DNA from 4 places in the Streptomyces sp. NPDC059788 genome. Region 1 is predicted to be linked to each of the others. Evidence: riboswitches for the same ligand, from Rfam matches in the RefSeq annotation. Region 1 holds a riboswitch; each other region holds the start of a gene.
What was found. A riboswitch is a leader RNA that binds a small molecule or an ion and turns the genes downstream of it on or off. The one in region 1 is predicted to bind cobalamin.
Positions count from the first base shown of each region.

Region 1 (7,158 bases):
GCTGTTCGAGGAAGTCCTGGTGCACGGGGGTGAAGGAGGTGAAGGAGGCCAGCTCGATGACGCCGAGGACCTGGTCCTCCACGGTGATCGGCAGCACGATCAGGCTGCCGGGCGCCGTCCGGCCCAGACCGCAGGAGATGCTGATGTACGCGCCCGGCACTCCGTCGGCGACGATCGTACGGCGGCTGCGGGCGGCCTGGCCGACGAGCGACTCGCCGAGCTCGAAGCGGTCGTGCCCGGTGCTGTCGGCGGGGCGGCCGTACGCGCCGACGAGCCTGAGCACGGTGCCGTAGTCGGTCTCCTCCGCCAGGTAGAAGGCGCCGTACTGCGCCGAGACGAGCGGCGTCAGTTCGTCCATGACCAGCTCGGCGACGACGGCGAGGTCCCGGTGGCCCTGCATCAGGCCGGAGATGCGCGCCAGGTTGCTCTTGAGCCAGTCCTGTTCCTGGTTGGCGCGGGTGGTCTCCCGCAGGGACCGCACCATGGAGTTGATGTTGTCCTTGAGCTCCGCGACCTCGCCGGAGGCGTCCACCGTGATGGAGCGGGTGAGGTCCCCCTCGGCGACCGCGCTGGTCACCCCGGCGATGGCCCGCACCTGGCGGGTGAGGTTGCCGGCCAGCTCGTTGACGTTCTCGGTCAGGCGCTTCCAGGTGCCCGACACGCCCTCGACCTCGGCCTGTCCGCCGAGCCGGCCCTCGCTGCCGACCTCGCGGGCCACCCGGGTCACCTCGGAGGCGAAGGAGGAGAGCTGGTCGACCATCGTGTTGATGGTGGTCTTCAGCTCCAGGATCTCGCCCCGGGCATCGACGTCGATCTTCTTCGACAGGTCGCCGTTGGCGACCGCGGTGGTGACCTGCGCGATGTTGCGTACCTGGCCGGTCAGGTTGTTGGCCATCGAGTTGACGTTGTCTGTCAGGTCCTTCCACGTGCCGGCCACATTCGGTACGCGGGCCTGGCCGCCCAGCATCCCTTCCGTGCCGACCTCGCGCGCCACCCGCGTCACCTCGTCGGCGAACGCGGACAGCGTGTCGACCATCGTGTTGATCACGCCGGCGAGCGCGGCGACCTCGCCCTTCGCCTCGACCATGATCTTCTGTGACAGGTCGCCCTTGGCGACCGCGGCGGCCACCTGGGCGATGGAGCGCACCTGGCCGGTCAGGTTGGAGGCCATCACGTTGACGTTGTCGGTCAGGTCCTTCCAGGTGCCCGAGACGCCCCGCACGGTGGCCTGGCCACCGAGGTTGCCCTCGGTGCCGACCTCGCGGGCCACCCGCGTGACCTCGTCGGCGAACGCCGAGAGCTGGTCCACCATCGTGTTGATGGTGCTCTTCAGCTCCAGGATCTCGCCCCGGGCGTCCACGGTGATCTTCTGCGACAGATCGCCCTGGGCCACGGAGGTCGCGACCGCCGCGATCGAGCGCACCTGCGACGTGAGGTTCCCGGCCATGAAGTTGACCGAGTCCGTCAGGTCACGCCACGTACCGCCCACGCCGGGCACCTGCGCCTGCCCGCCGAGCCGGCCCTCGGTACCGACCTCGCGCGCGACGCGGGTGACCTCGTCGGCGAACGCCGAGAGCTGGTCCACCATCGTGTTGATGGTCGTCTTCAGCTCCAGGATCTCGCCCCGGGCGTCCACGGTGATCTTCTGCGACAGATCGCCCCGGGCGACCGCGGTGGTGACCTGCGCGATGTTGCGCACCTGCGACGTCAGATTCCCGGCCATGAAGTTGACCGAGTCGGTCAGATCCCGCCACGTACCGCCCACGCCGGGCACCTCGGCCTGCCCGCCGAGCCGGCCCTCGCTGCCGGCCTCCCGGGCCACCCTCGTGACCTCGTCCGCGAACGCCGACAGCTGGTCCACCATCGTGTTGACGGTGTTCTTCAGCTCCAGGATCTCGCCCTGCGCATCGACATCGATCTTCTGCGACAGATCACCCCGGGCCACCGCGGTGGCCACCTGCGCGATGTCGCGCACCTGGGTGGTGAGGTTGCCGGCCATCACGTTGACCGAGTCGGTCAGGTCCGCCCAGGTGCCGGAGACGCCCGGGACCTCGGCCTGGCCGCCGAGCCGGCCCTCGCTGCCGACCTCGCGGGCCACCCGGGTCACTTCCGAGGTGAACTGGGACAGTTGGTCGACCATGCCGTTGAAGACGGTCGCGATCTCACCGAGCAGCCCGTCGGCCCCGTCCGGCAGGCGCGTACCGAAGTTTCCGTCGCGTACGGCCGTGAGCCCCGCGAGCAGCTGTCGCAGCTCCGGTTCCCCGACCCTTTCTCCCGTACGCGCCGACTTCGTCCGCACCGCCGGACGCGCGCTCCCGCCCGCCGTCTCAGCAGCCATGACCCAACCTCGTTCCACTTACCGGACCCCCTGCGCAAGGCACGACGGCGCTGTGGCTCCTGCTTCGGAAGGCGCGCACACCTGTGCCTCACGCCGACACCTCGTGACCTTGCCGCACGGCAAGTACCGGCAAGACTACCCCTGGGCATCACAACGGAAGACATGACGACCTCACTTTTCGGGTCCGTCCGCCGCGCCGGGGCCCCGGGCGGTAATGCCCGTGTGGACGCGGGAATTCACCTCCCACAGGTTCGATCACGATCCGGGGGCCGCTGCCGTACTCACGGGGAAGCGCGCAGCCAGTCGTCGAAGCGGATCGCGGCCGTCCGGGCACGGCCCTCGTCGGGGACGAGGCTGCGCTCCGCCAGCTCGGAGCCGAAGTAGCGGGCGTGCGGATCGGGCACGACCTCGCGCGGGTCGTGCCACGCGCGCAGCGCTCGGGCGACCAGCTCGTCGAAGCGGAACCGCTCGGGCCCGGCCACCTCGACCACGCCCTTCAGCGGGGCGGCCCCGGCGGCCCCTGCCACCGCTTCGGCGACGTCCTCGGCCGCCATGGGCTGGAAGAGCACCGGCGGCACACGCACGAGGTCGCCCTCGGTGGCGGCATCGGCGATGCCCCTGACGAACTCGTAGAACTGCGTCGCCCGGACGATCGAGTAGGGGACCGCCCCTTGGGTGATCAGCCGCTCCTGGGCCGCCTTCGCCCTGAAGTACCCGTTGCCGGGCAGGCCGTCGATGCCGACGATCGACAGCGCCAGGTGGTGCGACACGCCCGCCGCCGCTTCGGCGGCCAGCAGGTTGCGGGTGGAGGTGGTGAAGAACTCCAGCACAGCCGACTCCTCGAAGGACGGCGAGTTGGACACGTCCACGACCACCCGGGCTCCGGCCAGCGCGGCGTCCAGGCCCTCGCCGGTGAGGGTGTCGACGCCCGTGCCGGGCGCGGCGGCCACCGCCTCGTGCCCACGGCCGGCGAGCTTGGCGACCACCTTGCCGCCGATGAGGCCGGTGCCTCCGATGACCACGATCTTCACGTCGCGTCCTCCTCGCTCCGGGGTGACCACGCGTCAGGACTGCCGGGTCACGCGGCTGCGCGCGCCACTGCGGTTCCTCGTCGGCGGCCAGACGTACATGGGCCGCTCCGGCACGTCCTCACGTACGCGTTCTCCGGGGTGGCCGGAGGGCTTCCATTGTTCAGCGCCCCGGCACGCCCGGTGAGCGCCGATCCGGACACACCTCCGGCATCCCGCGGGCCGTTCCCGCGCAGGTCGCGCGGCCCGGGGCCGCACCCGTGTCCCATTTCACGTACCGCCATGTGAACAAGGGTGTCCGCGCGGGGCGTGATCGATCTACTCTGGGCGGTGCAGCTGGTTCGCCCTGCCCGCCAGGCAGACGCGTCGTAAGAGGGAACCCGGTGGGAATCCGGGACTGCCCCGCAGCGGTGAGCGGGAACGACCGCCGTCATACGCACTGGATCCGGGCCGCGGATCCGGGAAGCGACGGCCAGTAGGGGCCCGCCGGGAGCACCCGGCAGGCGCGCCCGCGAGTCCGAAGACCTGCCCGTTGCCCGGGTACGCCCACGCGTACGCGGACACCTCCGGTGACCTTCGAGGGCGGGTCGGCGTGTCACAGCAGGCGGGCATGGGCGTCCTCAGGCGCCCTTCGGTCCGCCCGATGCGTCACACCTTCGCGTTCTCGTCCCGTCACCGGGGCTCGGAGAAGATCACGCTCGCGAAGGAGAGTTCCGTGACAGCGAAGCCCGCAGCCGCGGCAGCACGGGCCACCGTGTACGGCTACCCCCGCCAGGGACAGCACCGGGAACTGAAGAAGGCCGTCGAGGGCTACTGGAAGGGCCGCGTCACCGCGGACGCCCTGCTGGAGACCGCCCGGGACCTGCGCCGTTCGAACTGGCGGCAACTGGCCGACGCCGGCCTCCACGAGGTGCCGACCGGCGACTTCTCGTACTACGACCACGTGCTGGACACCAGCGTCATGGTCGGCGCCGTCCCGGAACGGCACCGCGCCGCCGTCGCGGCCGACCCCCTGGACGGCTACTTCGCGATGGCGCGCGGCACGCAGGACGTGGCGCCGCTGGAGATGACCAAGTGGTTCGACACCAACTACCACTACCTGGTGCCGGAGCTGGGCCCGGACACGGTCTTCGCCGCGGACTCCGGCAAGCAGGTCGGCGAGCTGCAAGAAGCGCTCGCCCTCGGTCACACCCCGCGCCCGGTCCTGGTCGGCCCGGTCACCTACCTCCTGCTCGCCAAGCCCGCCCCCGGCGTCGCCGCCGACTTCGACCCGCTGACCCTGCTCGACCGGCTCCTGCCCGTCTACGCGGAGGTCCTGGCCGACCTGCGCGCGGCGGGCGCCACCTGGGCGCAGCTGGACGAGCCCGCCCTGGTGCAGGACCGCACCCCGGCCGAACTCAACGCCGCCGAGCGCGCCTACCGCGACCTCGGCGCTCTCACCGACCGGCCGAAGCTGCTGGTCGCCTCGTACTTCGACCAGCTCGGCGAGGCTCTTCCGGTGCTGGCCAAGGCCCCCGTCGAGGGTCTGGCGCTGGACTTCACCGAGGCCGCCGCGGGGCATCTGGACGCGCTCGCCGCCGTGGGCGGGCTGCCCGGCAAGCGCCTGGTCGCCGGTGTCGTCAACGGCCGCAACATCTGGATCAACGACTTCGAGAAGTCGCTGGGCACGCTCGGGACGCTGCTGGGCCTGGCCGACCGGGTCGACGTGGCCGCCTCCTGCTCCCTGCTGCACGTTCCGCTCGACGCCACCGCCGAGCGGGACATCGACCCGCAGGTCCTGCGCTGGCTCGCGTTCGCCCGGCAGAAGACCGCCGAGATCGCCACGCTCGCCCGCGGACTCGCGCAGGGCACCGACACGATCGCCGCCGAACTGGCCGCCAACCGCGCCGACCTGGCGTCCCGCGCCGGTTCCGCGATCACCCACGACCCCGCCGTACGCGACCGCGCCGCCGCCGTCACCGACGCCGACGGCCGCCGTTCGGCCCCGTACGGGGAGCGGGCCGCCGCCCAGCGGGCCCACCTCGGCCTGCCCCTGCTGCCGACCACCACCATCGGCTCGTTCCCGCAGACCGCCGAGCTGCGCACCGCCCGCGCCGATCTGCGCGCGGGCCGCATCGACGCGGCGGGGTACGAGGAGCGCATCAGGACCGAGATCCGCGACGTCCTCGCCTTCCAGGAGAAGGCGGGCATCGACGTCCTCGTGCACGGCGAGCCCGAACGCAACGACATGGTGCAGTACTTCGCCGAGCAGCTGACCGGCTACCTCGCCACGCAGCACGGCTGGGTCCAGTCGTACGGCACGCGCTACGTCCGGCCGCCGGTCCTCGCCGGTGACATCTCGCGGCCCGAGCCGATGACGGTGCGCTGGACGCAGTACGCGCAGTCGCTCACCGACCGGCCCGTCAAGGGCATGCTGACGGGCCCGGTCACCATGCTCGCCTGGTCGTTCGTCCGCGACGACCAGCCGCTCGGCGACACCGCCCGCCAGGTGGCGCTGGCCCTGCGCGACGAGGTCGGGGACCTGGAGGCGGCCGGCACCTCGGTCATCCAGGTGGACGAGCCGGCCCTGCGCGAGACGCTGCCGCTGCGCGCCGCCGGCCGCGCCGCCTATCTCGCCTGGGCCACCGAGGCGTTCCGCCTCACCACCGGCGGGGTGCGGGACCGTACCCAGATCCACACGCACATGTGCTACGCCGAGTTCGGTGACATCGTCCAGGCCATCGACGACCTCGACGCCGACGTCATCAGCCTGGAGGCCGCCCGCTCGCACATGCAGGTGGCGCGCGAACTGGCCGGGCACGGCTACCCGCGGGAGGCGGGCCCCGGCGTGTACGACATCCACTCCCCCCGCGTGCCGAGCGCCGAGGAGGCGGCGGGCCTGCTGCGCAAGGGCCTCGGCGCCATCCCGGCCGAGCGCCTGTGGGTCAACCCGGACTGCGGTCTGAAGACCCGCGGCTGGCCCGAGACCCGCGCTTCGCTGGAGAACCTGGTCACCGCCGCGCGGACCGTACGGGCGGAGCTTCCCTCGGCCTGACCCGGTGACGGCCGGGAGGGCGCGCTCGTGCCCCTTCCCGGCCGTCGCCGTTCCCGTCCGAGGATTGGCAGTCTTCGCATTCCGGCGGGCGAAGATGCACAGAAGTTGGCATCGCTCCACGCTTGTTGGCACTCAGTGCCACTGCCAGAGTCTCCGTACGGCCAGCGGTTCCCGGTCAGGAGCGGGGACGGCGGGCCGTGTGCAGACCGGACGGCACCACGTGCCCTGCCGTTCGCATCCTTCGCACGAACGACGCGCCGCACGCGATCCGGGAGACGCCCATGTCCACCACCGAACTGACCGCCCACGTCGAGGTGCTCGGCATACCGGGCCACCGCTTCGACGAGATCCTGACGCCCGCCGCGCTGGACTTCGTCGGGCGCCTCGCCACCGTCTTCGCCGACCGGTACCACGAAATGCTCACCGAGCGGCGCCGCCGGTCCCTGCGCCTGTCCTCCGGTTCGCCGCTCGACTTCTCGCGGGCCACCGCCGCCGTCCGCGCCGACCCCGCCTGGCGGGTCGCGCCGCCCGCGCCGGGGCTCACCGACCGCCGCGTGGAGATCACCGGCCCGCCGGACCGGCGGACGACGGTCGAGGCGCTCAACTCCGGTGCCCAGGTGTGGCTGGCCGACTTCGAGGACGCCACCTCGCCCACCTGGGACAACGTCATCGGCGGCCAGCTGAACCTGTTGGACGCCATCGAGCGGCGCATCGACTTCACCGGCCCCGACGGCAGGGCGTACCGGCTGGGCGAGCGC
Region 1 covers NZ_JBHWHY010000001.1:112,056-119,213, reverse strand. Annotated here, with positions in the region: gene ACFV57_RS00795 (HAMP domain-containing protein) at 1-2,338, opposite strand, end outside; gene ACFV57_RS00790 (SDR family oxidoreductase) at 2,620-3,369, opposite strand; cobalamin riboswitch at 3,687-3,914, shown strand; gene metE (5-methyltetrahydropteroyltriglutamate--homocysteine S-methyltransferase) at 4,082-6,400, shown strand; gene aceB (malate synthase A) at 6,682-7,158, shown strand, end outside.

Region 2 (7,158 bases), on a different contig from region 1:
GGCGGACAGCACGCCGAGGCCGGAGGAGCCGGACTGCGGCTGCTTGCCGTCGTAGGTGTACGTCACCTGCTCCGTCGTGCCCTTGACCAGGTCCCGTACGAACAGGTCCGCGCGGCCTGCCGGATGGCCGGGCACCACGTCCGCGTACTGGCTGGAGAAGACCGCGTAGCGGCCGTCGGGGCTGAGCGAGGCGTTCCAGGCGCCCACCGTCTCGCCGGCCGAGCTGAGGCTCGCCACGCTCGTACGGCCGGTGTCCAGGTCGTGCAGGAAGAACGGGTAGCTGTGCGGCCTGCGCAGGTCGGCCTGGTCGCGGGCGGTCCGGGCCGCGGCCGGGGGCAGGTTCTGCGCCTTGGAGATGAAGCCGACCTTGCGGCCGTCGTAGCTGATCACCGGGGAGGCGGACGGGCCGGTGGCCTGCTCGCCGGTGGCGGAGACGCTCACCCGCGTGACCGCGCCGGTCCTGCGGTTGCGTACGAAGATGTCCTGGGCGCCGTTGGTGTCGCCGGGCACCAGGTCCTCGCGGCTGGAGGCGAAGGCCACCGAACGGCCGTCGGCGCTGATCACCGGCATCTGCGCGCCCTGCCGGCCCTGCGGGGGCCGGCCGTCGACGGTGACGCTCTCGGTCCGCCCGGTCCGGCGGTCGTGGACGAAGATGTCGGTGTCGGCGTTGGTGTCGCCCGGCACCAGGTTCGCCGCGTTCGACTCGAAGGCGACGAAGCGGCCGTCGGCGCTGATGGTGGGCGTCAGGGACCAGGAGTCGGCCTGGGCGCCGTCGCTCGCCACGCTGACCCGCTCGACGGCGCCCGTGCGCAGGTCCTTCACGAAGATGTCGGTCTGCCCGTTGGTGTCGCCGGGCACCAGATTGGTCGCGTCGGAGTCGAAGGTGACGAAGCGGCCGTCGGCGCTGAGCGCCGAGCCGGACGAGCCGCCGTTGCCCTGGGTGCCGTCGGCGGCGACGCTGGCCCGCTCGGTGCCGCGCGGCGGCGCGGACCGGGCGTCGGCCGTGGCGGCGGGCAGCAGCGCGGCGAGCGCGCACACGCCCGTCACGGCGGCGAGTCTTCGTACGGTGCGGGTGGTCCTCATGGTTTCCCCTCCTGGTCGGTACGCCGGTACGCCGGTGCCGGGCACGCCGGTTCCGCCGGGCGTGCCCGCGCCGGTACGTCAGTTCTGCGGACGGCGGACGAAGACGTCGCCCGTCCCGTTCGTGTCCCCGGGCACCAGCCCGTCGTCGCGCGAGTCGAAGGCCGCGAGCCGCCCGGTGGCGTCGGGTGCCGCGATGTTCGTCCAGGACGCCGACTGGCCGCCGTCGGCACCGACGTTGATCCGCTCGACGCGCCCGGTCCGCAGGTCCCGGACGAAGCCGTCCACCTCGCCGTTGGTGTCGCCGGGCACCAGGTTGGTGGCGGCGGAGGTGAAGAAGAGCCGCCGGTTGTCCGCGCTGAGCCGCCCGTCGGAGGACCAGCCGTTGCCCTGGGCGCCGTCGTGCGCGCGGGACAGCAGCCGGGTGGTGCCCTGTTCCAGGTCGCGGGCGAAGACGTCGTACGTGCCGTTGGTGTCGCCCGGCACCACGTCGGCGGCCAGGGCGGAGAAGACCGCGTACCGGCCGTCGGGGCTGAGCCGGGGGAACGGCGACACGCCGACCACGGCGTCCGTGGAGCTCAGGCTCGCCGCCCGGGTCCGCCCGGTGTCCAGGTCGTGGACGTACATGGGGTCCTGCGGCGGCGGGCGGCGGAAGCCGGGGCCGGCGGGGGTGAGATTCGTCGCCTTCGAGGTGAACGCCACCCGGCGGCCGTCGGCGCTGATCGACGGGAAGGCGGACGGGCCGTTCGACTGGGTGCCGTCGCCCGCCACGCTGACCCGTCGCACCGTTCCCGCCCGCACATCGTGGACGAAGATGTCCAGGCGCTCGTTGGTGTCACCGGGCACCAGATCCGCACGGTAGGAGCCGAAGACGAGGCGGCTGCCGTCGCCGCTGAGGGCGAAGTTCTGGACCCCGTATCCGTACGGGGACTTCCCGGCGCCCGCGGTGGGGCTGGTGGTGCGCCCGGTCGTGCGGTCGTGGACGAAGACGTCGCCCTCGCCGTTGGTGTCGCCGGGGACCAGGTTCGTGGCACTGGAGTAGAAGGCCACATACCGTCCGTCGGCGCTGATCTCGGGCGATCCGGAGAGGGCGTTGCCGGGGGTGCCGTCACCGGCGACGCTGACCAGGTCGACCCTTCCCGTCCGTAAATCCTTGACGTACACGTCCTGGGAGCCGTTGGTGTCGGTCGGGCCGAGATTGGTGGCTTCCGAGGTGAATGCCACGAACCGCCCGTTCGCACTGAGCTTCGGATCGCCGGAAAAACCGTTTCCCTGCGTACCGTCGGCGGCCACGCTGACCCGCTGCGTGGCCGCGGGCCCGTCGGCCGCCGCCGTCGCGGGCAGCACCCCCGCCGCCGCGCAGGCCCCCGCCACCAGCCCCACGACTCGCCCGGCGCCACGCGCCGAACTCCTTCTTCGCATGTCTCCCCCCTCGCTCTTCCCCCACCCGCCCCGCCGACCGACGGAGCAGACATGGAGCCAATACGCTTCAGGGGTCCCGGTCAACGCATCAGGGACATTCCGCGCCACCAATACGCCCCGTGCATCAGCCTCCGTCCAGACCGCCCGGAACGGCCCGGGAACGGCTGCGGGAGCACCCCGGGAACACCCCCGGAACGGCCCGGAAACGGCCTCGGAGCCGCCTCGTGGCACCCTCGCGGCAGGCCCGGAAAGCCTGGGGCCGCGGCCCCGCAACGGCCGCCGAATACCACGGCTTCGGACAACCCGGCCCCAACGCGACACAAGATATGGGGGTGGGTGCACGAGCCAGCACAAGATGTATGCTCGTCCTCGCTGTCGTCGCAGGGGAATCCGGTGCGAATCCGGAACTGTCCCGCAACGGTGTACGAAGTGCGCATATCCGCACCCGTGAGTCCGAAGACCTGCCCACAGTACGCCCGCGCCAGGACCGGCGCGGTCGTCGATACGTCCGGGTCTCGCGGGTTGGACCGGTGGACGCTGCGCGGTGTGCCCGCGCGCCCCTTGCCGTGCCGGGGGTGCCGCACGCCCGCACGCGGCCGTCGCCCCTCCCCCAGGCCCCCGCCGAGTGAGGGAGAGCAGCACGGTGACCATCGCGCCAACGGAGCCCGCAGCAGCCCAGCAGGTCGTTCAGCCCGCGAAGGACACGCAGCCCCAGCAGGGCGCCACCGGCCGCGACGCGGACGGCCCCGGCGCCGCGCTGCTGCGCACGCTGACCGACCTCACCGCCGACCTCCCCGCCACCGACCCGGGCAAGATCGCCGCCGCCGCGCTGCGCGGCCGCCACCCCGGCTCGGACGAGGCGGAGCTGCGCTCGCTGGCCATGGAGGCAGCGGCCGGCCTGATCGGCGACGAGCCGCAGTACTCCAAGCTGGCCGCCCGCCTGCTGACCCGCGCCATCGCGGAGGAGGCGGCCACGGAGGGGGCGGTCGCCTTCTCCGCCTCCGTCGCCACCGGCCACCGCGAGGGCCTGATCGCCGACAGCACGGCGGAGTTCGTCCGGACCCACGCGGCCCGCCTGGACGCGCTGGTCGACCAGGCCCTGGCGGACGGCGCGGACGACCGGTTCGGCTACTTCGGCCTGCGCACCCTGCACTCCCGCTACCTGCTGCGCCACCCGATCTCCCGCCAGGTGATCGAGACCCCGCAGCACTTCCTGCTGCGCGTCGCCTGCGGCCTGGCCGAGGACCACAGCGACCGGGCCGTGGCCGACGTCGCCGAGCTGTACCGGCTGACCAGCTCGCTGTCGTACCTGCCCTCCTCGCCCACCCTGTTCAACTCCGGCACCCGGCACCCGCAGATGTCCTCCTGCTATCTGCTGGACTCCCCGCTGGACGAGCTGGACTCGATCTACGACCGCTACCACCAGGTGGCGCGCCTGTCGAAGCACGCCGGCGGCATCGGCCTGTCGTACTCCCGGGTCCGCGCCCGCGGCTCGCTGATCCGCGGCACCAACGGCCACTCCAACGGCATCGTGCCGTTCCTGCGCACCCTGGACGCCTCGGTCGCGGCCGTGAACCAGGGCGGCCGGCGCAAGGGCGCCGCCTGCGTCTACCTGGAGACCTGGCACGCGGACCTGGAGGAGTTCCTGGAGCTGCGCGACAACACGGGCGAGGAGGCCCGGCGCACCCACAACCTGAACATCGCGCACTGGATTCCCGACGAGTTCATGCGCCGCGTCGAGGCCGACGCCGACTGGTCGCTGTTCTCCCCCAGCGACGCCCCCGAGCTGGTGGACCTGTACGGCGACGAGTTCGACGCCGCGTACCGCAAGGCGGAGGCCGAGGGCCGCGCCGTCAAGCAGGTCCCGGCCCGGGTCCTGTACTCGCGGATGATGCGCACCCTCGCGCAGACCGGCAACGGCTGGATGACGTTCAAGGACGCCGCCAACCGCACCGCCAACCAGACCGCCGAGCCCGGCAAGGTCGTGCACTCCTCGAACCTGTGCACCGAGATCCTGGAGGTCACCGACGACGGCGAGACGGCCGTCTGCAACCTCGGCTCGGTCAACCTCGCCGCCCACCTGGGCGAGAACGGCGAGATGGACTGGGAGCGGCTGGACGCCACGGTCCGTACGGCGGTGACCTTCCTCGACCGCGTGGTGGACATCAACTTCTACCCGACCGAGCAGGCCGGCGCCTCCAACTCCCGCTGGCGCCCGGTGGGCCTGGGCCTGATGGGCCTGCAGGACGTCTTCTTCCGGCTGCGGCTGGGCTTCGACTCGCCCGAGGCGCGGGAGCTGTCCACCCGCATCTCCGAGCGGATCATGCTCGCGGCGTACGAGGCGTCCGCCGACCTCGCCGAGCGGCACGGCCCGCACCCGGCCTGGTCCGCGACCCGTACGGCCCGGGGCGTGCTGCACCCCGACCACTACCCGAACGCCGAGCCGCGCTGGGCGGACCGCTGGACGGCGCTGCGCGCCCGTATCGCGACGACCGGGATGCGCAACTCGCTGCTGCTGGCCATCGCGCCGACCGCCACCATCGCCTCCATCGCGGGCGTGTACGAGTGCATCGAGCCGCAGGTCTCGAACCTGTTCAAGCGCGAGACGCTGTCGGGCGAGTTCCTCCAGGTCAACGCGTACCTGATCGAGGAGCTGAAGGAGCTGGGCCTGTGGGACGCCCGCACCCGTGACGCACTGCGCGAGGCCAACGGCTCGGTGCAGGAGCTGGACTGGATTCCCGCCGGGACGCGCGAGCTGTACCGCACGGCCTGGGAGATCCCGCAGCGCGCGCTGATCGACATGGCGGCGGACCGTACGCCCTACCTCGACCAGAGCCAGTCGCTGAACCTGTTCATGGCGTCCCCGACCATCGGCAAGCTCAGCTCGATGTACGCGTACGCCTGGAAGCGCGGCATCAAGACCACGTACTACCTCCGTTCGCGGCCGGCGACCCGTATCGCCCAGTCCGCGCGCGGCACGGGCGGAAGCGCGCAGCCCGCTCCCGTCCCCGCTCAGACGGCCGACCCCGAGGCCGTCGCCTGCTCCCTGGAAAACCCCGAGTCCTGCGAGGCGTGCCAGTAACCATGACGACCGCACCCGAAAAGGCCGCAGCGGCCACCCACACCGCCACCACCGGCAGCAAGAACCTTCTCGACCCGGGCTTCGAGCTGACCCTGCGCCCGATGCGCTACCCGGACTTCTACGACCGCTACCGGGACGCGATCAAGAACACCTGGACCGTGGAGGAGGTCGACCTCCACTCCGACGTGGCCGACCTCGCCAAGCTGTCGCCCGGCGAGCAGCACATGATCGGCCGGCTCGTCGCGTTCTTCGCGACCGGCGACTCGATCGTGGCGAACAACCTGGTCCTGACGCTCTACAAGCACATCAACTCCCCCGAGGCGCGGCTCTACCTGAGCCGGCAGCTGTTCGAGGAGGCCGTGCACGTCCAGTTCTATCTGACGCTGCTGGACACCTACCTGCCCGACCCGGACGACCGCGCCGCCGCGTTCGCCGCCGTGGAGAACATCCCCTCCATCCGTGAGAAGGCGGAGTTCTGCTTCAAGTGGATGGACTCGGTCGAGTCCATCGACCGCCTGGAGTCGAAGGCGGACCGCCGCCGCTTCCTGCTCAACCTCATCTGCTTCGCGGCCTGCATCGAGGGCCTGTTCTTCTACGGCGCCTTCGCGTACGTGTACTGGTTCCGTTCGCGGGGCCTGCTGCACGGCCTGGCGACCGGCACCAACTGGGTCTTCCGCGACGAGACCATGCACATGGAGTTCGCGTTCTCGGTCGTCGACACGGTGCGCGAGGAGGAGCCGGACCTCTTCGACGACGAGCTGGAGAGCCAGGTCACCGACATGCTGAAGGAGGCCGTCGAGGCGGAGCTGCAGTTCGGCCGGGACCTGTGCGGCGACGGGCTGCCGGGCATGAACACCGAGTCGATGCGCGAGTACCTCCAGTGCGTCGCGGACCAGCGCCTGCAGCGCCTGGGCTTCGCGCCGGTGTACGGCTCGGAGAACCCGTTCTCCTTCATGGAGCTGCAGAACGTCCAGGAGCTGACCAACTTCTTCGAGCGGCGCGCCTCGGCCTACCAGGTCGCGGTCGAGGGCTCGGTCTCCTTCGACGACGAGTTCTGATCCGTCTGCGATCCGTCGTGTCGGGGCCGGTCCGCGGGTGCGGACCGGCCCCGTCCGTTTCTTTATGTCCGACGAATCCGGACCCGATTTGATGAGTCGATGACAACGCGCGGGCGACGGCAACCCCGCCCGGGCCCGCCGGCTCTCCCCTTGCATGAAGGGCAGCGAGCAGCAGCCGAAGAAACGGTTCATCGACTATCCCCGCAGCGGCCGCGGCGGCTGGCGCCGCTGGCTGCCGTCCTGGAGACAGCAGCTCGGCGTCACCGCCGTCGGCGCGGCCGGCCTCACCGGAGCCTTCGCCTTCGTGTACGCACACGTCGACATCCCGGACGAGAACGCCGCCTCCCGCCAGGAAGCCACCGTCTACTACTGGGCGGACGGCAGCCAGATGGTGAGCGAGGGCGCCGTCAACCGCCAGAACGTCACCCTCGCGCAGGTGCCCGACTCCGTCGAACACGCCGTCATCGCCGCCGAGAACGAGAGTTTCTACTCCGATTCCGGGGTCTCGCTCTCCGG
Region 2 covers NZ_JBHWHY010000005.1:194,111-201,268, forward strand. Annotated here, with positions in the region: gene ACFV57_RS06575 (TolB family protein) at 1-1,083, opposite strand, end outside; gene ACFV57_RS06580 (TolB family protein) at 1,162-2,502, opposite strand; cobalamin riboswitch at 2,845-2,986, shown strand; gene ACFV57_RS06585 (ribonucleoside-diphosphate reductase subunit alpha) at 3,146-5,584, shown strand; gene ACFV57_RS06590 (ribonucleotide-diphosphate reductase subunit beta) at 5,587-6,642, shown strand; gene ACFV57_RS06595 (transglycosylase domain-containing protein) at 6,797-7,158, shown strand, end outside.
Region 2: linked by a shared signal. The riboswitch ahead of ACFV57_RS06585 (ribonucleoside-diphosphate reductase subunit alpha) and the one ahead of metE (5-methyltetrahydropteroyltriglutamate--homocysteine S-methyltransferase) in region 1 are both predicted to bind cobalamin.

Region 3 (7,158 bases), on a different contig from region 1:
CTCGTCCCGCCAGAACGCGGTGGACGCCGCACCGTCGCCGGTCCGCGCGTCCTCGTGGATGGCGCGGATGTCGCCGCCCGCGCACAGCCCGCGCCCGCCCGCGCCGGTGATCACCACGGTCTCCACCGCGGGGTCGTGCTCCCATCCGGCCAGGGCCGTGCCGATCCGGCGCACCATGGGGTGGTCCAGGGCGTTGAGGGCCTTCGGCCGGTTGAGGGTGAGGTACGCGGCCCGGCCCTCGGTCCGCAGCAGTACGGAGTCGTCGGTCATCGGGCGGCCCCCGTTCCGGCGCCGGCGCGGGCGCCGTTCCCCGTTCCCGCCCCGGTCAGCCCGCGGGCCACGATCAAGCGCATGATCTCGTTCGTCCCTTCCAGGATCTGGTGCACCCGAAGATCGCGGACGATCTTCTCCATGCCGTATTCACTCAGGTAGCCATAGCCCCCGTGCAGTTGCAGCGCACGGTCGGCGACGGAGTAGCCCGTGTCGGTGGCGAAGCGTTTGGCCATCGCGCACAGCTGCGGTGCCTGCGGGTCGCCGCGGTCCAGCGCCTCGGCCGCCTGCCGCACCAGCGCACGCGCGGCGGCCAGCTCCGTCGCCATGTCGGCGAGCCGGAACTGCAACGCCTGCGCGTCCAGCAGCCGCCCGCCGAACGCCTCCCGGTCCGCGAGGTAGGACTGCGCCGCGTGCAGGGCGCTCTGCCCGCCGCCGAGGGAGCAGGCGGCGATGCCGAGCCGGCCGCCGTTCAGGCCGCTCATCGCGATACGGAAGCCGTCGCCCTCCGCGCCGAGCCGCCGGTCCGCCGGAATCCGGACCTCGTCGAGGATCACCTGCCGGGTGGGCTGCGCGTTCCAGCCCATCTTCTTCTCGTTGGCGCCGAACGACAGGCCCGGATCGTCCCGCTCCACGACGAACGCCGAGATGCCGCCCGGCCCTTCGTCACCGGTACGGGCCATCACCACGTACACCCGCGAGGCCCCGGCCCCGGAGATGAACTGCTTCACGCCGGTCAGTACATAGCCGTCCCCGTCGCGCACCGCGCGGGTACGCAGCGCCGCCGCGTCGGAACCGGCGCCCGGCTCGGTCAGGCAGTAGCTGCCGAGGTCCGTCATCGAGCACAGACCGGGCAGCCAGCGGGCGCGCTGCGCGTCGTCGCCGTACCGGTCGATCATCCATCCGACCATGTTGTGGATGGAGAGATATCCCGCGATGGACGGGCAGGCGGTGGCCAGTACTTCGAAGACGAGCACGCCGTCCGCGCGGCTCAGCGCGGAGCCGCCGCACTCCTCCCGTACGTAGATCCCGCCGAGCCCCAGCCCGGCGGCCTTGCGCAGCACGTCCACGGGGAAGTGCTTGTCCTGGTCCCAGGCCACGGCGTGCGGCGCGATGTGTTCCTGCGCGAAGTCCAGTGTCGTCTCGACGATGGCGAGCTGGTCGGCGGTGAGCGAGGTGGCCGAGGTGGCGGTGGTCATGACGCTCATCGCGCTCAGCCCATCGTCGGGATGGTGAAGCTCGCGCCCTCCTTGACCCCGGAGGGCCAGCGCGAGGTGACGGTCTTGGTGCGGGTGTAGAAGCGGATCGCGTCCGGGCCGTGCTGGTTCAGGTCGCCGAAGCCGGACCGCTTCCAGCCGCCGAAGGTGTGGTACGCGACGGGCACCGGGATCGGCACGTTCACGCCGACCATGCCGGTGTTCACCCGGCGGCTGAAGTCCCGCGCGGTGTCGCCGTCGCGGGTGAAGATCGCCACGCCGTTGCCGTACGGGTGCTCCGTGGGCAGCCGCAGCGCCTCCTCGTAGTCGGCCGCGCGGACCACCGACAGCACCGGGCCGAAGATCTCCTCCTGGTAGATCCGCATGTCCGTCGTCACCCGGTCGAAGAGCGAGGCGCCCGCGAAGAAGCCGTCCTCGTGGCCGGGGAGGGCGAAGTCCCGTCCGTCGACGACCAGCTCGGCGCCCTCGCTGACGCCGAGGTCGACGTAGGCGCGGACCCGGTCCAGCGCGTCGCGGCTCACCAGCGGCCCGAAGTCGGCGTGCGGGTCGTCGGAGCGGCCGATGCGCAGCGTGCCGACGCGCTCCTTGAGCCGCGCCACCAGCGCGTCGGCGGTCTCCTCGCCCACCGGTACGGCGACCGAGATCGCCATGCAGCGCTCGCCCGCCGACCCGTACCCGGCGCCGACCAGCGCGTCCACCGCCTGGTCGAGGTCGGCGTCCGGCATCACGATCAGGTGGTTCTTGGCGCCGCCGAAGCACTGGGCGCGCTTTCCGTGGGCGGCGGCGGTCGCGTAGATGTGCGCGGCGATCGGTGTCGAGCCGACGAAGCCGAGCGCTTCCACGCGCGGGTCCTCCAGCAGCGTGTCCACCGACTCCTTGCCGCCGTGCACGACGTTGAGGATGCCCGGCGGCAGGCCCGCCTCCAGGAACAGTTCGGCGAGCCGCAGCGGCACGGACGGCGCCCGCTCGGACGGCTTGAGCACGAACGCGTTGCCGCAGGCGATGGCCGGCGCGGCCTTCCACAGCGGAATCATCGCGGGGAAGTTGAACGGGGTGATGCCGGCCACCACGCCGATCGGGCGGCGCAGCGAGTGCACGTCGATGCCGGTCCCGGCGTTGTCGGTGAACTCGCCCTTGAGCAGGTGCGGAATGCCCGCGGCGAACTCCACCACCTCCAGGCCGCGCTGGAGGTCGCCGTGCGCGTCCGGGACCGTCTTGCCGTGCTCACTCGACAGCAGCCGGGCCAGCGACTCCCGCTCTCCCTCCACCAGGCGCAGGAAGTTGAGCAGCACCCGGGCGCGCCGCTGCGGGTTCCACTCGCCCCACTCCGGCTGGGCCGCCGCCGCGTCGGCGATCGCGGCCGTCGTCTGGGCCCGGTCCGCGAGCGGGACCCGGGCCTGCACGGTGCCGGTGTTGGGGTCGTACACGTCGCCGTAAGCACCCGAAGTTCCCGGTGTGTGCTTGCCGCCGATGAAATGGGTCAGTTCACGGGCCATGGGAGCCTGCTCTCGTCAGGTGAGGTCCGGGGATGGCACGGCGGGGCACACGGGCGGCGCGAGGGCGCGCGGACCGTGGCGGGGCCGTGGGACGCGAAGGCGTGGAACCGTCAGCGCGCGGGCGGTGCCGCGGGCCGGACCGGATCACCTGGGCTGTGGATACGCACCGATGCCATGCGTGTCTGCTCCATCCTCGTGGACAACACGGAACAACACCCGCGGCCGGTATCCTGGCTTCCGGATCACCGCGCGCCGCCCGCCTTCCCGACCTCGTTCTCGTCAGTGGCGTGTTGCTCGGCGTCGCACTCCCCGGTCACAGTGGCGGGACCACGCCGGATTCACACCGGCTTCCCTGCACCGCGGGCCTTGGTCACGAAGATATAGTTGGACGTCCTAGTAAGTCCAGGGGGTGCTTCGTGACCCGGCCCACCCGGACCCCTCACCGCCCCAGGCGGACGTTGAGCCGGGCGGCCTGCAGGGTCAGGTGGTTGCGTTCGGCGAGGTTGGGGGCTTTTCGGGCCGCCTCGGCGTAGAGCCGCGCCGCTGTCGGCAGGTCGCCGTCGCGTTCGTGGAGGTAGGCCGCCACCGCCGCGTGGCGGGGCAGGGCGGCGTCCAGGGCCGCGAGTGCCGCCAGGCCGGCGCGCGGGCCGTCGGCCTCGCCCACGGCCACCGCGCGGTTGAGCCGGACCACCGGACTGCCGGTCAGCCGCACGAGTTCGTCGTACCACTCGACGATCTGCACCCAGTCGGTCTCCTCGGCGGTGGGCGCGTCGGCGTGCAGGGCCGCGATGGCGGCCTGGACCTGGAACTCGCCCAGCCGGTCGCGGGCGAGGGCCGCCTGCAGGACGCCGATGCCCTCGGCGATCGCCCCGGTGTCCCACCGGCCGCGGTCCTGCCCGGCGAGCGGCACCAGGCCGCCGTCGGGAGCGGTCCGGGCGGCGCGCCGGGCGTGGTGGAGCAGCATGAGGGCCAGCAGCCCCGCCACTTCGGGGTGGTCGATCGAGGCGGCGAGCCGCCGGGTGAGCCGGACGGCCTCGGCGGCCAGGTCCACGTCGCCGGAGTAGCCCTCGTTGAAGACCAGGTAGAGGACGCGCAGCACGGTGGCCACGTCGCCGGGCCGGTCGAAGCGCACGCCCGACACGGTGCGCTTGGCCCGGCTGATCCGCTGCGCCATGGTCGCCTCCGGCACCAGATAGGCCTGGGCGATCTGGCGGGTGGTGAGACCGCCGACGGCGCGCAGTGTGAGCGCGACCGCCGACGACGGTGTCAGCGAGGGGTGGGCGCACAGGAAGTAGAGCTGGAGCGTGTCGTCCGCGGCGGGCGCGGGACCGGGCGGGGGCTCCTCGTCGACGAGGTCCTCACGCCGGCGGCGGGCGGCGTCCGCCCGGGTCGCGTCGAGGAACCGGCGCCAGGCCACGGTGACCAGCCAGCCCTTCGGGTCCCGTGGAGGGTCGGCCGGCCAGGCGCGGACCGCCTCGACCAGCGCGTCCTGTACGGCGTCCTCGGCCGCCGCGAAGTCGGCTCCGCGGCGGACGAGGATGCCGAGCACGCCCGGCGTGAGGCTCCGGAGCAGGCTCTCGTCCACCTCCGGGGTCACTCCGTGATGGTGGGCGGCGCGGCGAGGAAGGGGCGCAGCTCCAGCCACTCGTGGATCGGCTTCCCGCCCGCGCCGGGGGCGGCCGACAGCTCCCCGGCCAGCTCGACGGCGCGCTCGTAGCTGTCGACGTCGATCACCATCCAGCCGGCGATGAGGTCCTTGGTCTCGGCGAACGGGCCGTCGGTGACCGGCGGGCGCCCCTCGCCGTCGTACCGGACGAACGTCCCCTCGGGGGCGAGCGCCTGGCCGTCGACGAACTCGCCGGTCTTCTCCAGCCGGTCCGCGAAGTCCTGCATGTACTTCATGTGGGCCGAGACCTCCTCCGGCGTCCACCGGCTCATGGGAACGCAGTTGGCCGGGGCCGGGGCGCCGCGGTAGTGCTTGAGCAACAGGTACTTGGCCATGAGACTCTCCTCGGTGCTGAGGCGACCCATTGTGGTCGCGTTCACCACGGGGACGGAGCCGGTCGCCGGTTCTCGACATCGCCGCCTGAAAACTTTTTCCGGCTCCGGTGGACGACGTCGTCCGTGCTGCCGAGCGGGCGGGCCCCGGCGCGCCTCCCGCTCACCCCTCCCGCACCGGATACGGCACGAACGTGCTGCTGTTCTCGTCGATCGCCAGCGTCCGGCCGAGCGGCGGTACGGCCCGCTGCGGGCACTCCAGCCGTTCGCAGACGCGGCAGCCCATGCCGATGGGGGTGGCCGCCCCGGCGTTGTCCAGGTCCAGCCCGTCGGAGTAGACGAGGCGGGAGGCGTGCCGGATCTCGCAGCCCAGGCCGATGGCGAAGGTCTTGCCGGGGTCGCCCCAGCCGCCGCGGTGCCGGGTGACCGTGCGCGCCGTCCACAGGTAGCGGCGGCCGTCCGGCATGGACGCGATCTGTACGTGGATACGGCTGGGCGCGGTGAACGCCTCGTAGACGTTCCACAGCGGGCAGGTGCCGCCCGCCCGCGAGAAGTGGAAGCCGGTGGCCGACTGCCGTTTGGACATGTTGCCGGCCCGGTCGACGCGGACGAAGGAGAACGGCACCCCGCGCCGCCGCGGCCGCTGCAGGGTGCTCAGCCGGTGGCACACCGTCTCGTAGCCGAGGCCGAAGCGGTCGGTCAGCCGCTCGATGTCGTACCGCAGCTCCTCGGCCGCGGCGTGGAACGGGCCGTACGGCAGCACCAGTGCCGCCGCGAAGTAGTTGGCGACGCCGATCCGGGCCAGCGACCAGGCCGTCGAGCCCTCCTCGAAGTCCTCCGAGGCGGGCCGCGACAGCTCGTCACCGGCCTCCAGCAGCGCCAGCTGGGTGGCCATGCGGAAGGCGCGCTGGCCGGGGCGCAGGCCGGCCGACAGCCGCAGCACCCGGGCGGCCGGATCGTAGTGGTGCAGCGGCCCGTCGGGCGTGTCGACGAGGCGTACGCCGTGCCGCCCGGTGAGCCGCGCGGCCAGGGCGCGCCCCACCTCGCCGGGACGGATGCGCAGTTCGGCGGCGAGCTCCTCGGCGGCGAGGTCGGCCTCGTGCAGGTAGTTCTGCCGCCGGTAGAAGAACTCGCGGATCTCCTCGTGCGGGGAGAGCGGCGCGGCCGGGTCGGTGCCGCCGTCCCGGCCCTCCGCCAGCTCCGCCAGCCGTTCGGTCAGCGCCTGGTTGCGCCGGCCCAGGCCGAGCAGGACCGACGCCACGGAAGGCTGCCGCGAGGCGAGTTCGGACAGCTCGGTGGGGGAGACCCGGCCGGCGGCCAGCTCGTCGGCCAGGGCCTCGCGCAGGCCGGCCAGCACCCGGCCGGTGTCCCGCTCGGAGAAGAAGCCGGGGTCCACGCCGAACGCCTCGGTCAGCCGCAGCAGCACGGGCACGGTCAGCGGCCGTGAGTCGTGCTCCATCTGGTTGAGATAGCTGGGCGAGATGGCCAGCACGCGGGCCAGCGCGGCCTGGCTGAACCCGCGCTCCTCCCGCAGCCGCCGCAGCCGCGCCCCGGCGTAGGTCTTGCTCACGGTGCCCCCTCCGTCGCTGCCGCGCAGCACACCCTAGTCGCCGTACGGTCGTTCCGGACCTTCGCAACCTTGGCAAAACTTGCGGACAAAATTGGCAGAACTTGGCTCGGGGCCATGCTTGATGGCACCAAGTGCCACTGCCAGAGTCGGCGGTGCGGCCCCCGGCAGCATTGCTCACTCCCGCTACCGGGACATCCGGCGGGCCGCACTTCAGCAGTTTCGTGGCACTGGTGCGGCACTCGGTGCCGGTAATTCGCAGCGTTCACCAGCAGTCCACCACCGAGCACAGCGGTCCGAGCGAACTTCCGGGAGACGGTCATGGCACAGGCAGGAACGAAGGCGGCCGAGGAACTGGCCCAGCGGTGGGCGAGCGACCCGCGGTGGCAGGGCACCACCCGTACGCACAGCGCCGCCGACGTGGTGCGGCTGTCGGGCAGCGTCCGCGAGGAGCACACCCTGGCCCGGCGCGGCGCCGAACGGCTGTGGCGCCAGCTGCACGAGCAGGACTACATCCACGCGCTCGGCGCGCTGACCGGCGGCCAGGCCGTGCAGCAGGTCAAGGCCGGACTGCAGGCGGTCTACCTCTCGGGCTGGCAGGTCGCCGCCG
Region 3 covers NZ_JBHWHY010000044.1:37,779-44,936, forward strand. Annotated here, with positions in the region: gene ACFV57_RS31750 (enoyl-CoA hydratase/isomerase family protein) at 1-270, opposite strand, end outside; gene ACFV57_RS31755 (acyl-CoA dehydrogenase family protein) at 267-1,478, opposite strand; gene ACFV57_RS31760 (CoA-acylating methylmalonate-semialdehyde dehydrogenase) at 1,484-2,983, opposite strand; cobalamin riboswitch at 3,186-3,367, opposite strand; gene ACFV57_RS31765 (RNA polymerase sigma factor) at 3,423-4,568, opposite strand; gene ACFV57_RS31770 (YciI family protein) at 4,577-4,984, opposite strand; gene ACFV57_RS31775 (short-chain fatty acyl-CoA regulator family protein) at 5,145-6,551, opposite strand; gene aceA (isocitrate lyase) at 6,870-7,158, shown strand, end outside.
Region 3: linked by a shared signal. The riboswitch ahead of ACFV57_RS31760 (CoA-acylating methylmalonate-semialdehyde dehydrogenase) and the one ahead of metE (5-methyltetrahydropteroyltriglutamate--homocysteine S-methyltransferase) in region 1 are both predicted to bind cobalamin.

Region 4 (7,158 bases), on a different contig from region 1:
GGCGTCGTCCAGCAGGCCGATGACGTGCGGGAACGCGTCACGGAAGAAGCCGGAGATACGCAGCGTCACATCGACGCGCGGACGCCCCAGTTCGTCGGCGGGGATCGGCTCCAGGCCGGTCACACGGCGCGACGCGTCGTCCCACACGGGCCGGACGCCGAGCAGGGCGAGGGCCTCGGCGACGTCGTCACCGGACGTCCGCATGGCGCTCGTCCCCCACAGGGACAGCCCCACCGAGGTCGGCCAGTCGCCGTGGTCGGTGCGGTAGCGCTCCAGGAGGCTGTCGGCGAGCGCCTGGCCGGTCTCCCAGGCGAGGCGGCTCGGTACGGCCTTGGGGTCGACCGAGTAGAAGTTACGGCCGGTCGGCAGGACGTTGACCAGACCGCGCAGCGGCGAGCCGGACGGGCCCGCCGGGACGAAGCCGCCGGCCAGCGCGTGCACGGCGTGGTCGATCTCGTCGGTGGTGGCGGCCAGGCGCGGGACGACCTCGCGGGCGGCGAAGGCGAGGATCGCCGCCACCGGCTCGCGCTGGTCCTCCGGCAGCCCGGCGGTGACCCGCTCGACGGCCGCCAGGTCCCAGTCCGCGTCGTCCATGGCCTGCACCAGGCCGCGGGCCTGCTCCTCGACCGCGTCGGCGCTCGTCCGGGTCGCGGCCGACTCGTCCAGGCCCAGCGCCTCGCGCAGGCCCGGCAGCGAGGACGTACCGCCCCAGATCTGCCGGGCGCGCAGGATCGCCAGGACGAGGTTGACGCGCGCCTCACCGGCGGGCGCGCCGCCGAGGACGTGCAGCCCGTCGCGGATCTGCGCGTCCTTGACCTCGCACAGCCAGCCGTCGACGTGCAGCAGGAAGTCGTCGAAGCCCTCGTCGTCCGGGCGCTCCTCCAGACCGAGGTCGTGGTGCAGCTTGGCGGCCTGGATCAGCGTCCAGATCTGGGCGCGGATGGCGGGCAGCTTGGCCGGGTCCATGGCGGAGATCGCCGCGTACTCGTCGAGCAGCTGCTCCAGGCGCGCGATGTCGCCGTACGACTCGGCGCGGGCCATCGGCGGCACGAGGTGGTCGACGAGCGTGGCGTGCACCCGGCGCTTGGCCTGGGTGCCCTCGCCCGGGTCGTTGACCAGGAACGGGTAGATCAGCGGCAGGTCGCCGAGGGCCGCGTCCGGGCCGCAGGCGGCGGACAGGCCGGCGTTCTTGCCGGGCAGCCACTCCAGGTTGCCGTGCTTGCCCAGGTGCACCATGGCGTCGGCGCCGAAGCCGCCGTCCTCCTGGGAGGCGGCGATCCAGCGGTAGGCGGCCAGGTAGTGGTGCGAGGGCGGCAGATCGGGGTCGTGGTAGATCGCGATCGGGTTCTCGCCGAAGCCGCGCGGCGGCTGGATGAGGATGAGCAGATTGCCGCGGCGCAGGGCGGCCAGCACGATGTCGCCGTCCGGGTTCTTGCTGCGGTCGACGAACATCTCGCCGGGCGGCGGGCCCCAGTGCTCCTCGACCTGCTCGCGCAGCTCCCGCGGCAGCGTGCCGTACCAGCGCTTGTAGTCGGCGGCCGGGATGCGGACGGGGTTGCGGGCGAGCTGCTCCTCGGTCAGCCACTCCTGGTCGTGGCCGCCCGCCTCGATCAGCGCGTAGATCAGCTCGTCGCCGACGCCGGACTCCAGACCGGGCACGGGCTCGTCGCCGTAGTCGTAGCCCTCCTCCTGAAGCCGCCGCAGCAGCGCCACCGCGCTCGCCGGGGTGTCCAGACCGACCGCGTTGCCGATGCGGGAGTGCTTGGTCGGGTACGCGGACAGCACCAGCGCCAGGCGCTTGTCGGCGGGCGCGATGTGGCGCAGCCGGGCGTGGCGTACGGCGATGCCGGCGACCCGGGCGGCGCGCTCGGGGTCGGCGACGTACACCGGCAGACCGTCCTCGTCGGTCTCCTTGAAGGAGAACGGGACGGTGATCAGCCGGCCGTCGAACTCGGGCACCGCGATCTGGCTGGCCGCGTCCAGCGGGGACAGGCCCTCGTCGTTCTCCTCCCAGGCGCTGCGCGGCCCGGTCAGGCACAGGGCCTGGAGGATCGGCACGTCCAGTCCGGCGAGCGCGCCCGCGTCCCAGGACTCGTCGTCGCCGCCGGCCGAGGCCTCGGCGGGCTTGGTGCCGCCCGCCGCCAGCACGGTCGTCACGATCGCGTCGGCGGCGCGCAGCTCGTCGATCAGCTCCGGCTCGGGCGCCCGCAGCGAGGCGACGAACAGCGGCATCGGGCGCCCGCCGGCCTCCTCGATCCGCTCGCACAGCGACTCCACGAAGCCGGTGTTGCCGCTCATGTGGTGGGCGCGGTAGTAGAGCACGGCGACCAGCGGGCCGGTGGCGGCGCCCGTGTCGTCCGTACGGGCCACGACCTCCGCGCCGGTACGCGCCTCCGCCGCCAGGTGCTTCGAGCGCTCCAGGTGGCCCCAGGAGGGCGCGGCGGCGGGCGGCTCGAAGCCGTGGCCGGTCAGCAGCACGGTGTCGGACAGGAAGCGGGCGAGCTGCTCCAGGTTGGCGGGGCCGCCGTGCGCGAGGTAGGCGTGCGCCTCGGCCGCGATGCCGATGGGGACGGTGGACGCCTCCATGAGCTGCGCGTCCGGCGCCTGTTCGCCGGTGAGCACCACGACGGGCCGGGCCTGGTCGGCGGCGAGGAGCTGGTCCAGGCCCTCCTGCCAGGCGCGCAGACCGCCCAGGAGCCGGACGACGACCAGGTCGGCGCCCTCCAGGAGGCCGGGCAGCTCCGCCAGGTCGAGGCGGGCGGGGTTGGCGAGCCGGTACGGCACGGGACCGGCGGCCGCACGGGCGCTGAGCAGGTCGGTGTCGGACGTCGACAGCAGCAGGATCATGGCGGCGTCTGGCCTTCCTCGGGGTCCGCGCCCCGGGCGGTGTTCACGGACGGCGGGAGTTCCTGGCTCGCCCGGCGGTGGCCGGGCTCACAGTGGCGGGACCGCACCGGATTTGCACCGGGCTTCCTCCCTTGGCGCCGTCGATGGCGTCCGGTGGGCCAGCTGACCCACCGACCTGCATAGTAAGGGCTGCGGCCGACGGCCGGGCGGGGACCGTCCAGGCCATCGTCGGTATGCTCGCCGCCATGCCGCCCACCCCCGCGATACCCCCGCATCGGGACGAATCCCTCGCACGGGACCGCGGTGACGCCTGCGTACGGACCCGCGGCGACGCCTGTCCCGGAGCCCTGCGGCTGCACTCGGCCGCCGACGGCTCCCTGGCCCGACTCCGCCTGCCCGCAGGCCTGCTGACAGCCCATCAGGCGCTGGCGCTGGCCGAAGCGGCGGACGGCCTCGGCGACGGCCACCTCTCCCTCACCTCCCGCGGCAACGCGGAACTGCGCGGCCTGCGCGACGGCTGCGCGGAGGATCTCGCCGGCCTGCTGCGCGCCGCCGGCCTCCTCCCCTCCGACCGCCACGAACGCGTACGCAACATCGTCGCCTCCCCGCTCGCCGGCCTGGACGGGCAGGGCGCCGACGGCGCGGCCCCCGTCCAGGAATGGGCCCGTGAGCTGGACCTCCTCCTGTGCGCGAGCGACACGGCACCCGACCTCTCCGGCCGCTTCCTCTTCGCGCTGGACGACGGCCGCGGCGACGTGGCCGCGCTCGGCGGCGATGTGACGTTGATCGCAGAACCCGGTGGCACGGCGCTGCTGCGCGTCGGCGACGACACCGAGGCCCTGCGCCTCCCCGGCCGCGACGCGCCCCGCGCGGCCCGCACCGCGGCCGAAGCGTTCCTCTCCGTCGCCCAGGAGGCGGGCAACGGCTCCTGGCGCGTACGGGAGCTGCCGCCCGGGTACGGGGCCCCGGCGGTCCGCGCCCGCCTCCGTACGCGGCTCCCGCAGCCGGACACCCGGCCGGACACCCAGCCGTACACGCCGGTCCCGGCACCGCCCCCACCGCGCCCGGGACCGGTCACCGGCCCCGACGGCACCACCGCCCTCTCCCTCCTCGCCCCCCTCGGCCGCCTCACCACCGCCCAGCTGCGGCGGCTGGCCGCCGTCGCCCGGGACGGCTCCGGCGAACTGCGTATGACACCCTGGCGCGGCGTGGTCCTGCCCGGCCTGCCTCCCGAGGCGGCCGAGTCCGGACTGCGCGAACTGGCCACGGCCGGTCTGGTCACCGACCCCGCCTCCCCCTGGTACGGGCTCGGCGCCTGCACCGGCCGCCCCGGCTGCGCCAAGTCCCTGTCCGACGTACGCGCGGACGCCGCCGCCACCCTCCCCGAGGACGGCACCGGACTGCCCGTCCACTGGTCGGGCTGCGCCCGGCGCTGCGGCCACCCGCACGGCGCGTGGGTCGATGTCGTCGCCACCGGCGACGCCTACGAGGTGTCCGTACGGGGAACCCGGCACAACGCGCCCGCGACGACCACCATCCCCCTGACCGACCCCGCCGACCGCCTCGCCGACGCCGTCGCGTCGGCCCGCGCGGCCACCCGCACCACGACATGACCGAGGGCAACGAGACACAGTGAGCGAGTTCGACTACGAGAAGGACGGCGCGGAGATCTACCGCCGGTCCTTCGCCACCATCCGCGCCGAGGCGGACCTCGCGCACCTGCCCGACGACGTCAGCAGGGTCGCCGTCCGGATGATCCACGCCTGCGGCATGACCGACCTCGTACGCGACCTGGCGTACTCCCCGCAGGTCGTCGCCCGCGCGAGCGAGGCCCTGCGGGGCGGCGCGCCGATCCTGTGCGACGCGAACATGGTCGCCAGCGGCGTCACCCGCAAGCGGCTGCCCGCCGGCAACGACGTGATCTGCACCCTCGCCGACCCGTCCGTACCGGACCTGGCCAAGCGCCTGGGCACCACCCGCAGCGCCGCCGCCCTCGAACTGTGGCGCGACCGCCTGGACGGCGCGGTGGTCGCCGTCGGCAACGCCCCCACCGCCCTCTTCCGCCTCCTGGAGATGATCGAGGAGGGCGCGCCCCGCCCGGCCGCCGTGCTCGGCATCCCGGTCGGCTTCATCGGCGCGGCCGAGTCCAAGGACGCGCTGGCCCAGCACCCCTCGGGCCTGGAGCACCTGGTGGTACGCGGACGGCGCGGCGGCAGCGCCATGGCAGCGGCAGCGATCAACGCGATAGCGAGCGTGGAAGAGTGACCGAGCAGCACACCACCCCCGGCCCGGGGCGTCTGTACGGAGTCGGCCTCGGCCCCGGCGACCCCAGCCTGATGACGCTGCGCGCCGTCGAGGTCATCTCCGCCGCCGACGTGATCGCGTACCACAGCGCCCGCCACGGCCGCTCGATCGCCCGCTCCATCGCCGAGCGCCACATCCGCCCGGACCACCACGAAGAACCCCTGGTCTACCCGATCACCACCGAGACGACCGACCACCCCGGCGGCTACCGGGGCGCCCTCGACGACTTCTACACCGAAGCCGCCGCCCGCCTCGCCGCGCACCTCGACGCGGGCCGCACCGTCGCCGTACTGGCCGAGGGCGACCCGCTCTTCTACGGCTCGTACCAGCACATGCACCAGCGCCTGGCAGACCGCTACGAGACCGAGGTCATCCCCGGCGTCACCTCGGTCAGCGCGGCGGCAGCCCGCCTCGGCAAGCCCCTCTGCGAAGCCGACGAGGTCCTCACCATCCTCCCCGGCACCCTCCCCACCGAGGAACTGACCGCCCGGCTCGCCGCCACCGACGCCGCCGTCGTCATGAAGCTCGGCCGCACCTTCCCCTCCGTACACCAGGCGCTCACCGACTCCGGCCGCCTCCCGGAAGCGGACTACGTCGAACGCGCGACGATGCCGGGCGAGCGCACCGCACCCCTGACGTCCGTCGACCCGGCCTCCGTCCCCTACTTCTCCGTCGCCGTCGTACCCAGCCGCATCGCCACCCCGCCGCCCGCGCCCGTCACCGGCTCGGTCGTGGTCGTCGGCACCGGCCCGGCAGGCCCCCTGTGGCTCACCCCCGAATCCCGCGGCGCCCTCGCCTCCGCCACCGACCTCGTCGGCTACACCACCTACCTCGACCGCGTCCCCGTACGCCCCGGACAGGCCCGCCACGCCTCCGACAACAAGGTCGAGTCCGAACGCGCGGAACTGGCCCTCGACCTGGCCCGCCGGGGCCGCCGGGTCGCGGTCGTCTCCGGCGGCGACCCCGGCATCTTCGCCATGGCCACGGCCGTCCTCGAAGTAGCCGCCCAGCCCGCCTACCAGTCCGTCCCCGTACACGTCCTCCCCGGCGTCACCGCCGCCAACGCGGCCGCCGCCCGCGCGGGCGCGCCCCTCGGCCACGACTACGCGGTCATCTCCCTCTCCGACCGCCTCAAGCCCTGGGAAGTCATCGCCGCCCGCCTCCGGGCCGCCGCCTCCGCCGACCTGGCGATGGCCCTCTACAACCCCGGCTCCCGCACCCGCACCTGGCAGGTCGCCAAGGCCCGCGAACTCCTCCTCGAACACCGCTCCCCGGACACCCCGGTCGTCATGGCCCGCGACGTGGGCGGCCCGACCGAGTCCATCCGCGTCGTCCCCCTCACCGCCCTCGCCCCCGGGGAGGTCGACATGCGCACCATCCTCCTCATCGGCTCCTCCCAGACGGAGTCGGTACGCCGCGGCGACGAGGACCGGGAGACGGTGTGGACGCCTCGGAGGTATCCGGAGGGGTGACCGGGTGACGGGCGGGCCGGGGGCTCCGGCCCGCCCGCCCGTATTCCGGCCAGAAATCCGCCACAAGCCCCCTCCCCGACCGGTAGATCCAGCCACCGCCGGGGCCGCGCCCCCATCGATCACTTAACCTCGGCGCCGTCCCGCCCACCCGGCGGACAACTCACCGGAAACGCAGGCGGGGGCATCACCACATGACCGGCAGACCGAAGCAGCGGACAGCCTTACGGACCACAGCTGCCGCCACTTCCACAACGCTCCTGCTCACCCTCTCCACCACCGGCTGCGCCTCCGAGGAGAAACGCTGCGGCCCGGAACCGTCGACGCGCTACAGCGCCGCCGACCTCTACGGCGCGTGGTCGTCCGACCGCGGAATCTCGGTGGACCTCAAGAACCTCGGCGGCAAACTCGGCCGCACGTTCCTCGTACACGACTGGCCCAAGTCCCACGACGCCGCCCTGGCCACCAGCGACGCACCCCCGTCCGGCTTCATCAGCGACGGCACCTGGACCATCACCCCGGACCGCACCACCCTCTC
Region 4 covers NZ_JBHWHY010000006.1:64,722-71,879, forward strand. Annotated here, with positions in the region: gene cobN (cobaltochelatase subunit CobN) at 1-2,847, opposite strand, end outside; cobalamin riboswitch at 2,883-3,035, opposite strand; gene cobG (precorrin-3B synthase) at 3,081-4,460, shown strand; gene ACFV57_RS07175 (precorrin-8X methylmutase) at 4,480-5,112, shown strand; gene ACFV57_RS07180 (precorrin-2 C(20)-methyltransferase) at 5,109-6,623, shown strand; gene ACFV57_RS07185 (hypothetical protein) at 6,815-7,158, shown strand, end outside.
Region 4: linked by a shared signal. The riboswitch ahead of cobN (cobaltochelatase subunit CobN) and the one ahead of metE (5-methyltetrahydropteroyltriglutamate--homocysteine S-methyltransferase) in region 1 are both predicted to bind cobalamin.